Regions from separate parts of the Dietzia psychralcaliphila genome, predicted to be linked through region 2. Evidence: predicted binding sites of a transcription regulator. Region 2 holds the regulator's gene; each other region holds the start of a gene.
The links. Region 2 encodes LexA, which represses DNA repair genes until DNA is damaged. Its sites were predicted from a motif close to CGAACANNTGTTCG; they were not measured.

Region 1 (3,248 bases), 980 kb from region 2:
GGCACCGCCCCGTGGCTGGCCCGGCTGCACCACTTCTCGACCGGTGCCCGCGCGTCGATGGGGGTGACCGGGCACCAGCTCTCGGGGATCTACGGTGGGATCGGGCGGATCGCGTCGACGATCACCACCGGGATCACCCGCGAGAACTGGGGCCGGCTCGCCCGGGACTTCGCGTCGTTCGAGCACATCGAGGTCGGGTCCATCGGTCCACACAACAGCTCCGACGGGTGGTACCCGACGCGTTCGCGCTTCTGACGTCGCCGGTCGCGCGCATCTCATCAGAACGGCGGCTCGTCGTCCGACGCCGGAGACGACGATGTCTGCGGGGCACTCGGTCCGGTCCGCTCGGTCTGTCGCCGCAGTCGCGCCTGCGCACGAAGCTTCTGACGTTCTGCTTCGCGACGGTGACGCAGGTGGGGTCGCCTCCGGGACTCGGCTGAACCGCTGCCGGTCTCGCCAGCCTCGGCCGCCTCCCGCTGGCGACTGCTCGCCTCGGGGTGTTGCGGTGCCGCGTGGCCGGCGAGCGGCCCACTGGGAAAGGTCCAGATGCGGGTTCCGGGGTCCCTGTCCGGGTGATTGGGACCGTGGAGCCATACGTACGAACCGTCGGTGTCCCGGTAGTAGGCCCACACACCGTCGGTCTTGAGTCGATGGTGGAAACGACAGAGACTGCCGAGGTCGTCGCACGTCGTGTGCCCGCCCCGGTCAGGGTGATCATGGTCGAAGGGGATGATGTGGTCGAGGTCGGCCTTCTCCGCGGATGTCTGGCAGCCGGGGAACACACACGTCCCATCGCGTCCCCGGCAGAAGCGAGACACCGCCTCCGAAGGGGCGTGGCGCCGGGCTGCGGTGGTGTCCGGGTCGGCGAGTTCGGAGAGCGAGTCGATCCTCAGCCTGGCGCTTCGCTGCAGTTCTTCCGCGGTGTGACCGGTGATCGGCCCGTACCCGGCGAGAGTGAGGCCGCGGTTGTCCGGGGTGCCGTCGTCATAGGCATGGATGACCACCCGGCGGGCGGAGGACCGGGCCTCCGGGTCGGTGGGGTGTTCCCCGTCCGGATCCGGCAGGCTGGTCCAGCCGCGGCTCAGGGCGAGAAGCCCGGCTGCGCGGAGTTGGCCCAGGGGGCGCGGGTCGTCCGGTGAGGCGGTGCGGGCGAAGGCCTCGATGCGGTCGGCGATCTCCAGGGCGTCCTCGGCGGTGAGCGTGGCGGTGATGATGGCCCGGTCGTCCTGGAGGGGCACCAGCTCCACGTCCTGGTCGCGACGCGCCTGCTGGGCACGGGCGTCGGCGCCGACGGGATCGCAGGCCGCGATGGTCTTGGTGAGCATCTTGCGCAGCGGCCCGAGCCTGGGTGGGTGGGTCCTACGCCTAGTGGGGGCCAGCCCGTCGCTGATCTGCCGGTCGAGTTCAGGCATCAGGTGATCAGCCACCAGGGCTGTCTCCTCGGCGATGGTGTGGGCGGCGAGGATGCCTATCCACCCGGTCGCCAGAAGGGCAGCCGTACGTGGAAGACGTTCGGTCAGTTCGACCGCGGTGGTCACCAGCCGGGATGCGCCGGGGCGGGAGAGTGCCATGGAGGCGCTGATCATGGTGGCGGCGGTTTCCCACGGATCACGATGGCGGTCGTGCTCGGTGGCAAAACGATCGGTGGCGGAACGATCTGTGGCGTAACGATCTGTGGCGTAACGATCTGTGGCGGAACGGACACAGTCGTAGGCATAGGCCAGCGTGCGTCCCTCGGCCGCGTAGATCGTTCGCTGGGCGAGGTAGCCGCGTTGTTGGCCGGGGTCCCACCGGGCGAACGCGTCGGGAACCAGTACGGGGAGGGCGGGTCCCGACGACGTGGTGAATCCGGGCGGCGGGATGGGTGCCTCGGGTGCGTCGACGTTGTCAGAAATGGGGCGCTGTGTCGAGGTCATGAGTCGATCGTATGTTCGAACTACGACACGGTGGGGGTGCGCCGATCCCGTGGTCCTGATCTGCGGTGCCCTGCGCACCCTCTGCAGGGCGCCGCAGGTCGGCCGGGTGCCTGGCCGTGATTCGACCCGGAAAGCACCTCTGCTGGCATGGGGACCTGCCCGGCCGGGCCACGATCAGACGGACGTGTTCGGCTGCGCCGCGATCAGGCGGGCCTGTCCGGCCTCGGTTGCGTGTCAGTGGTGCGGCGCCTGCCGTCGTTCCGCGCGACCGTGCCGCGACGTCCCTCCGGGAGTGCGGCACGGTGTGGGTGCGCGGATCCGGTGGTCCTGGCCTGGCCTGGCCTGGCCTGGCCCGGCCTGGCCTGGCCCGGCCTGACCTGAGCTGACCTGGGCTGCCCTGCTGGTGCCCTGCAGGGCACCGCAGGTCAGCGGGGAGCGGGGCAGTGACTCAGCCCGGCCGGGCGACGATCAGGCAGGCCTGCCCGCCCTCGGGCACATACCAGCGGTGGGGGAGCGTGCCGTCGTACCGCGCGACGTCTCCCGCCTCCAGGCGGCTGAGCGAGTCGCCTACCTCAAGCAGGACCGTGCCCCGGGTGACGTAAATCCACTCGCGGCCGGGATGTTCAAAGAACCGGCCGGGTACGTGGTTGGTCTCGACGAACTCGAGGAACTGAGTGTCGTTCGGCCCGCCCGGCAGTAACCGGGTGTGTCCGCCGACGGTGCCCTCCGCGCGGGTGAGCACCGCGCCCTCCGACGCGCGACGGACGTCCACGTGTCCGTCCGCTGCCGCAGCCGGGCCTCCCGCCGGTTTGTCTGGTGCCCCGGACGTGGTGTCGACGGAGTCGACCGCCTCCAGTAGGTGTGCCTGGGTGGTTCCCAGCGCGTGGGCGAGCCCCTCGAGCGTGGACATGCTCGGGGCCGCCTTGCCGCGCTCGATCTGGCTGAGGAACGGCTGCGAGATCCCGGCCTGACCGGCCACCTCCACGAGAGTCAGCCCGAGTTGCTGGCGGTGATGCCGAATGCGTGCACCCAGGCGCGCGAGACCGTCGTCGCGAAACCCTGACACCGGTGTCTCCCATCGTCCGTGAGCGGTTACAGACCAGATCCGGCGGGGTAATCCGGTCGAAACACCGACCCGTGACACTGAGCTGTATTGACGAGGTCAATATCCCGCGTCCTTGTCGAAAGCGCAAGGGCACCATCCCGACCCGGTCAGGGACGGTCCGGCAGAGCAGGAGAACCCAGTCAGTGGACATACTCACCCGCCAGCGTGGTGACGGGGCACCGGAGCCCGGCGACACGGCCCTGAAGTCCGGCGACACGGCCCTGGGG
Region 2 (3,248 bases):
ACCTCGTCGAGATCCTGGAGCGGGCCCAGGATCGCGAGACCGATTTCGTGCGCGGGAACCTCTGACGCCCCGCCCGCCCTGACGGCGTCCTCGACCTGTTGTGCCAGACGCCGGAGAGCGTCTTCCTCCACCGCCCGACCCTGGCACGCGCGTCTGACGCCGCGAACCACCTTGTCGCGGCTGAAGCTCTCGGTGACGCCGCTGCGCTTGAGCACGGTCAACAACGGAGTCTCGAGGGTCGTGAACCGGTGTCCGCATTCAGGGCACTCGCGTCGACGTCTGATCGCCTGCCCTTCGTCGACCGACCGCGAGTCGATCACCCGGGAGTCCTCGTGGTGACATATGGGGCAGTACATTCCAGCTTCGCCATTCGTCGACCGGCTCCGCACGTGTCCGCCGGCAGTAGCCGACAGCGGTACGGGGGCGACGGGTCGCCGTCCCGGGATCATTCTAGAAGGCGATGCCATAGGTCACGCGTAGGCGGGCCCGCCCAGGAGTGCCAGCGCCAGCAGCATCAGGACCCCGAACACGATTCCGCAGACCAACAGAGCCCACGTGGGGACGTCGTCGACCACCGGCGCATTCGTCCGCACTTCGCCGCCGCAGGCTCTGACCTGGTCCGCCGACGCGGGTCGGACGAGCACCCGACGACCGGGTGCCACCGATCGTGTGGACAGCTGACGTCCACGGTCGAGGGTCCGCGTGGTGTGACGGATGTGCGTGTCGCGGCGGGACCGCAGCCCGGACGCGGCGGGCCGGTCGTGGTCGGTCGCGCAGACCTCCGTCCAGTGCATCGACGGACGCGCCTGTGACTGCATCTCCAGAACGGACATGAAAACTCCCAACTCGATATGGTGTGCGAAGTTCGTTCGCACGCCCGTGTGCATTTGTGTGCACATCTGTTCGAACTCGAACCTGACTAGAGTTGTATCACGCGGGTCCGACAGAGTCGACATTCCAGAGGATATTTCTTCGAACACCTGTGTGGCGCGGACGGTCCGCGGGAAGTAGGGTGTACACAGATAGAGACGTCGAACACCCATTCGCCGAAGGGACCCACACATGCCCAAGCCCGACTTCGAGGCCCTGACGCCTCGTCAGAAGAGCGTTCTGTTGCATATCCACGACACGGTCAAGGACCGGGGCTACCCCCCGAGCATCCGCGAGATCGGTGACGCCGTCGGTCTGCAGTCGACCTCCTCTGTCGCACACCAGTTGCGGACACTGGAGAAGAAGGGCTTCCTGACCCGGGATCCTCACAAGCCGCGGGCTGTCGACGTCCACGGCGTCCCGGGGCAGCGGTCCCGGGGACGGCGCGCACCTGCTCAGGAGGAGCCGCGGCCCAGTGGGGCGGTCGAGCCGGTATACGTTCCCGTACTGGGCCGCATCGCGGCCGGCGGGCCGATCCTGGCCGAGCAGGCGGTGGAGGAGGTCTTCCCACTCCCGTCGGATCTGGTGGGTTCCGGCGACCTGTTCATGCTCCGAGTGGTCGGTGAGTCGATGATCGACGCCGCCATCTGTGACGGCGACTACGTGGTGGTACGTCGGCAGAACGTGGCGGACAACGGAGACATCGTGGCGGCGATGATCGACGGGGAGGCAACCGTCAAGACCTTCCGCAGGGACGCGAGCGGGGTGTGGCTCCTGCCCCACAACCCGTCGTTCAGTCCGATTCCCGGGGAGCACGCGACGATCCTGGGGAAGGTCGTCACCGTCTTCCGCAAGCTCTGACCCCGCGCGGAGTCGGTGTCGTCTGACCTCGTGACAGGGTCAGGCGACACCGTCGTGCGAACTGCCGGTGCGGTACTCCCCTAGCTCTCCGGCCACGGAGGAGGGCAGCCGGACCACGATCCGGGTGCCGTCCTGCGTGTGTTGCTCGTCCACCACTGCGCCCTCTGCGTGCACACGGGAGACCACGTCACCCCGGGTGAAGGGGATCTCGAGCGTCACCTGCGTGTCCCCGGAGGCGACAACCCGCATGATCCGTTCGAGGAGCTCGTCGAAGCCTTCTCCCGTCGCCGCCGAGACGAAGACCGCGTCCGGGAGGGCGTGATGTAGTTCGGTCAGCACGACGGGGTCCGCCACATCGATCTTGTTGATCACCACGAGCTCGCGCGGACTCTCAGCGTTCTGTTCCTCGACGACATCGTTGATGACGGTGCGGACGGCCTCGATCTGGCGCAGCGGGAAGGCGTCCGACCCGTCCACCACGTGCAGGAGCAGCTCGGAATCGACGACCTCCTCCAGCGTCGAACGGAAGGCCTCGACGAGCTGCGTCGGGAGGTGTCGGACGAACCCGACGGTGTCGGTGAAGACCACGGTGCGCCCGTCCGGGAGCTCGGCCCGCCGGGTGGTGGGGTCGAGGGTGGCGAACAGCGCGTTCTGGACCAGAACGCCGGCACCGGTGAGGCGGTTGAGCAGACTGGACTTGCCGGCGTTCGTGTACCCGGCGATAGCGATCGAGGGCACCGGGGTGGCGCGCCGGCGGTGCCGCTTGGTGTCCCGGGCCTGCTTCATGCCCTTGATCTCCCGACGCAGCCTGGCCGTGCGCTCCCGGATACGGCGGCGATCCGTCTCGATCTTCGTCTCACCGGGACCGCGGAGACCGACGCCCCCGTTGCTGCCCGCCCGGCCACCCGCCTGCCTGGAGAGTGCCTCGCCCCAGCCGCGTAGGCGCGGCAACATGTACTCCATCTGCGCCAGGGAGACCTGGGCCTTGCCCTCACGGCTGGTCGCGTGTTGGGCGAAGATGTCGAGGATCAACGCGGTGCGGTCGATGACCTTGACGTTGACGACCTTCTCCAGGGCGATCAGCTGACCGGGAGTGAGCTCACCGTCACAAATCACCGTGTCGGCGCCGGTCGCGTCGATCACGTCCTTCAGCGTCTTGGCCTTGCCCGAGCCGATGTAGGTGGCGGCGTCGGGCTTGTCGCGGCGCTGGATCAGCGCATCGCACACCTCCGAGCCGGCCGTCTCGGCGAGCTGGGCCAATTCGGCCATCGCGGCCTCTGCCTGTGCTGCGGATCCCTCGGTCCAGACCCCTACGAGGACGACCCGCTCCAGCCGGAGTTGGCGGTACTCGGCGTCGTTGACGTCCTGGAGCTCGGTCGACAATCCGGCGACGCGGCGCAGCGAGGAGCGCTCCTCGAGCTGGAAGTCGCCGACCGAAGGATCATGGTCTCGTGTGGCCCGGTCAGGGGCGGTGTCATCGGTAGTCATTCACCGGCATCATCTCATAATTCCGATCG
Region 3 (3,248 bases), 740 kb from region 2:
GACCAGGGGAAGGGCGCAGTCCTCGATCTCCATCGCCACGCCCTCGGCGGCGGTGACCGCGGACGGGATGTCGAGCAGCCGCAGGCGGACCGGCGTGTCGGGGCCGTAGACCAGGCCGGACGCCAGGCGGAAGAGCAACGAGTAGGCGATCTTTCCGGCGGCGCCGGTGACGGTGACGGTGACCGGGGTGGAGGTGCTCATGCGTGGGGACCTTCCTCAGGCGACGACGGGGTCGGTCCCCACAGTAGTGAGAAACCGACCCCCGGTTGATCGCCTGAACCGTCGTACACCCGTTGTTCGCCCCGGGGCCAGTCGGCGGTGTGCGGTCCCGCTAGGTGTGGACCTCGGCGCCCGTCTTGGCGCGGATCTCCTCGATCGTGACGTCCGGGGCCGGTTCGACGAGCCGGAACCCCTCGGCGGTGATGTCGAGGACACACAGGTCGGTGACGACGCGCTGAACGCACCGGCGGCCGGTGTACGGCAGGGAGTTCTCGGCCATGAGCTTGATGTCCCCCTTGCGCGTGACGTGGTCCATCATCACGATCACCCGGCCGGCGCCGTGGACCAGGTCCATGGCACCGCCCATGCCCTTGACCATCGCTCCCGGGATCATCCAGTTGGACAGGTCCCCGGCCTGTGAGACCTGCATGGCGCCCAGCACCGCCACGTCGACCGTTCCGCCCCGGATCATGGCGAAGGACTCCGACGACGAGAAGTACGCCGCCCCGGCGGCTGCCGTGATGGTCTCCTTGCCGGCGTTGATCATCTCCGGGTCGAGCTGCTCGGGCGTCGGGTACGGGCCCACGCCGAGGATGCCGTTCTCCGAGTGCAGGGTCACCTCGACACCGCCGGGGACGACGTCGGGGATGAGGGTCGGCATCCCGATCCCCAGGTTGACGTACTGGCCGTCGACGAAGTCCGCGGCGATCCGGGCCGCCATCTGCTCGTGGGTCCAGCTCATGACCGGTCCTCCCCGTTCCTGCCGCTACTCAGCTTCTCGATCTCGACTCCGGTCTCCTGACGTCCCACCTCGACGAGGCGCTGGACGAAGATTCCGGGGAGGTGGACGTCGGCCGGGTCGATCCGTCCCGCCGGGACGATCTCCTCGGCCTGGACGATGGTGATGCGGCCGGCCATCGCGACGTCCGGGTTGAAGTTCCGTGCGGTGCCGCGGAACTGGAGGTTGCCCGCGGTGTCCGCACGGTGGGCGTGGACGAGGGCGAAATCGGTGACGATCGCGCGCTCGAGGACGTACTGCACTCCGTCGAACTCGCGCACCTCCTTGGGGTCGGACGCCACGGCCACTCCCCCGTCGCCGTCGTAGCGCAGTGGGAGTCCACCCTCGGCGACCATCGTCCCGACGCCGGCGGGTGTGTAGAAGGCGGGGATGCCCGCTCCGCCGGAGCGCATCCGCTCGGCGAGCGTGCCCTGCGGCGTCAACTCCACCTCCAGCTCGCCGCTCAGGTACTGCCTGGCGAACTCCTTGTTGGCCCCCACGTAGGAGGCCGTGGTGCGGGTGATGCGTCGGGCCTCGAGGAGCGTGCCGAGACCGAAGCCGTCCGTACCGCAGTTGTTGCTCACGGTGCTCAGGTCGGTGGCCCCCTGGTCGAGGAGTGCATCGATCAGGACGGCGGGGATGCCGACCAGACCGAACCCCCCGACGGCGAGCGAGGCGCCGTCCGGAATGTCCGCGACCGCTGCGGCGGCCGACGAGAAGATCTTGTTGGTCATGTCACACACCGTAGACTCTGTTCGCTTCTTGCACAACTGTTCGTTATGCGTACACTTGCGGCGTATCGTGGTGCACGTCACCCGGGCCCGACCGGACCCGGCCGCCTCCCCCAGGAAAGGAACCGCCCCATGCCCGCCACCCTGTCTCACCAGGTCAGCGGCCCGCAGTTAGCGGATGCCCCTGCCGTCGTACTCCTCGGATCACTCGGATCGAACCGGTCGATGTGGGACGCCCAGGTGCGCGAACTGGCCCGGGACCACACGGTCATCGCCGTCGACCACCGTGGACACGGGGGCTCCGACGTGGTTCCGGGGCCGTGCACGATCGCCGATCTCTGCGGCGACGTCCTCGCCCTGCTCGACGCCCTCGGCGTGGACCGCTTCCACGTGGTCGGGCTCTCCCTGGGAGGTGCGGTGGCCCAGTGGCTCGCGGTCCACGAGCCCACCCGGGTCCGGTCCACGGCCCTGCTGTGCACGGCCGCGAAGTTCGGCGAACCCTCGGGATGGGTCGACCGCGCGACCGCGGTCCGCGAGGGCGGCACCGGGGCCGTCGCCGACGCGGTGGTGGCGCGGTGGATCACCCCCGGTCGCGCCGAGGAGGATCCCGCCCTGGTGGCAGGTCTCCGCGAGATGATCCTGGCGACCAGCGACGAGGGGTATGCCGCGGCCTGCGACGCCCTGTCCGGGTGGGACGGACGCGCCGACCTCGGCCGGATCACCTGTCCCACCCTCGTGGTGGCCGGAGACGAGGACCCCTCCACGCCGCCCGACGTGCTCCGCGAGCTCGCGGACGGTATCCCGGGGGCCGAGTTCGTGACCCTGTCGCCCGCAGCCCACGTTCCCACCGTGGAGATGCCCGAGCGCGTCTCCGAGGTCCTGCGCGCGCACCTGACCTCGGCCGGGCCCGCGTGAGCGCGGAGGACCGCGAGCACGCCGACGACGAGACCCGGTCTGGGCTCGGGCTCAGCTCCGGGTCCGGTTTCGGGTCCGAGTCAGGGGCAGGGTCCACACCCGAACGACCGGCGTCCCCGGACTTCGTCCAGTCCCTCGCGCGCGGCCTCGCCGTCATCACCGCGTTCGACGCCGACCACCCCCGACAGACCCTCAGTGAGGTCGCCCGGACCACCGGGCTCACCCGCGCGACCGCGCGTCGGTTCCTCCACACACTGGTCGAGCTCGGCTACGTGGACACCGCCGGGTCGGCGTTCTGGCTCACCCCCCGCGTGCTCGACCTCGGCTACAGCTACCTCTCGGCCATGCCACTGACCGATCTGGCCCAACCGCACCTCGAACGGCTCAGCGCCCAGCTCGACGAGTCGTCGTCGATCGCCGTCCTCGACGGTCACGACATCGTCTATGTGGGCCGTGTCCAGGTGCGTCGGATCATGAACATCGGGATCACCATCGGAACCCGCTTCCCGGCCTTCGCCACCTCGATGGGCAGGGTCCTGCTCGCAGCCCTGCCCCCGGAGGAGCTGGATGCCCACCTGGCGGCGACCGACCTACGCGTACTCACA

Region 1: the regulator LexA is predicted to act here: its motif matches at 1,921-1,934, upstream of A6048_RS13690 (HNH endonuclease signature motif containing protein).
Region 3: the regulator LexA is predicted to act here: its motif matches at 1,761-1,774, upstream of A6048_RS05610 (CoA transferase subunit A).

The regions. Positions count from the first base shown of each region.
Region 1 covers NZ_CP015453.1:2,967,398-2,970,645, reverse strand. Annotated here, with positions in the region: gene A6048_RS13695 (NAD(P)-binding domain-containing protein) at 1-255, shown strand, start outside; gene A6048_RS13690 (HNH endonuclease signature motif containing protein) at 279-1,916, opposite strand; gene A6048_RS18300 (helix-turn-helix domain-containing protein) at 2,365-2,982, opposite strand; gene A6048_RS13680 (amidohydrolase family protein) at 3,165-3,248, shown strand, end outside.
Region 2 covers NZ_CP015453.1:1,983,912-1,987,159, forward strand. Annotated here, with positions in the region: gene nrdR (transcriptional regulator NrdR) at 1-356, opposite strand, end outside; gene A6048_RS09075 (hypothetical protein) at 471-833, opposite strand; gene lexA (transcriptional repressor LexA) at 1,063-1,731, shown strand; gene hflX (GTPase HflX) at 1,771-3,219, opposite strand; gene dapF (diaminopimelate epimerase) at 3,234-3,248, opposite strand, start outside.
Region 3 covers NZ_CP015453.1:1,244,118-1,247,365, reverse strand. Annotated here, with positions in the region: partial or broken gene A6048_RS05620 (malate dehydrogenase) at 1-201, opposite strand, end outside; gene A6048_RS05615 (3-oxoacid CoA-transferase subunit B) at 332-961, opposite strand; gene A6048_RS05610 (CoA transferase subunit A) at 958-1,731, opposite strand; gene pcaD (3-oxoadipate enol-lactonase) at 1,861-2,643, shown strand; gene A6048_RS05600 (IclR family transcriptional regulator) at 2,640-3,248, shown strand, end outside.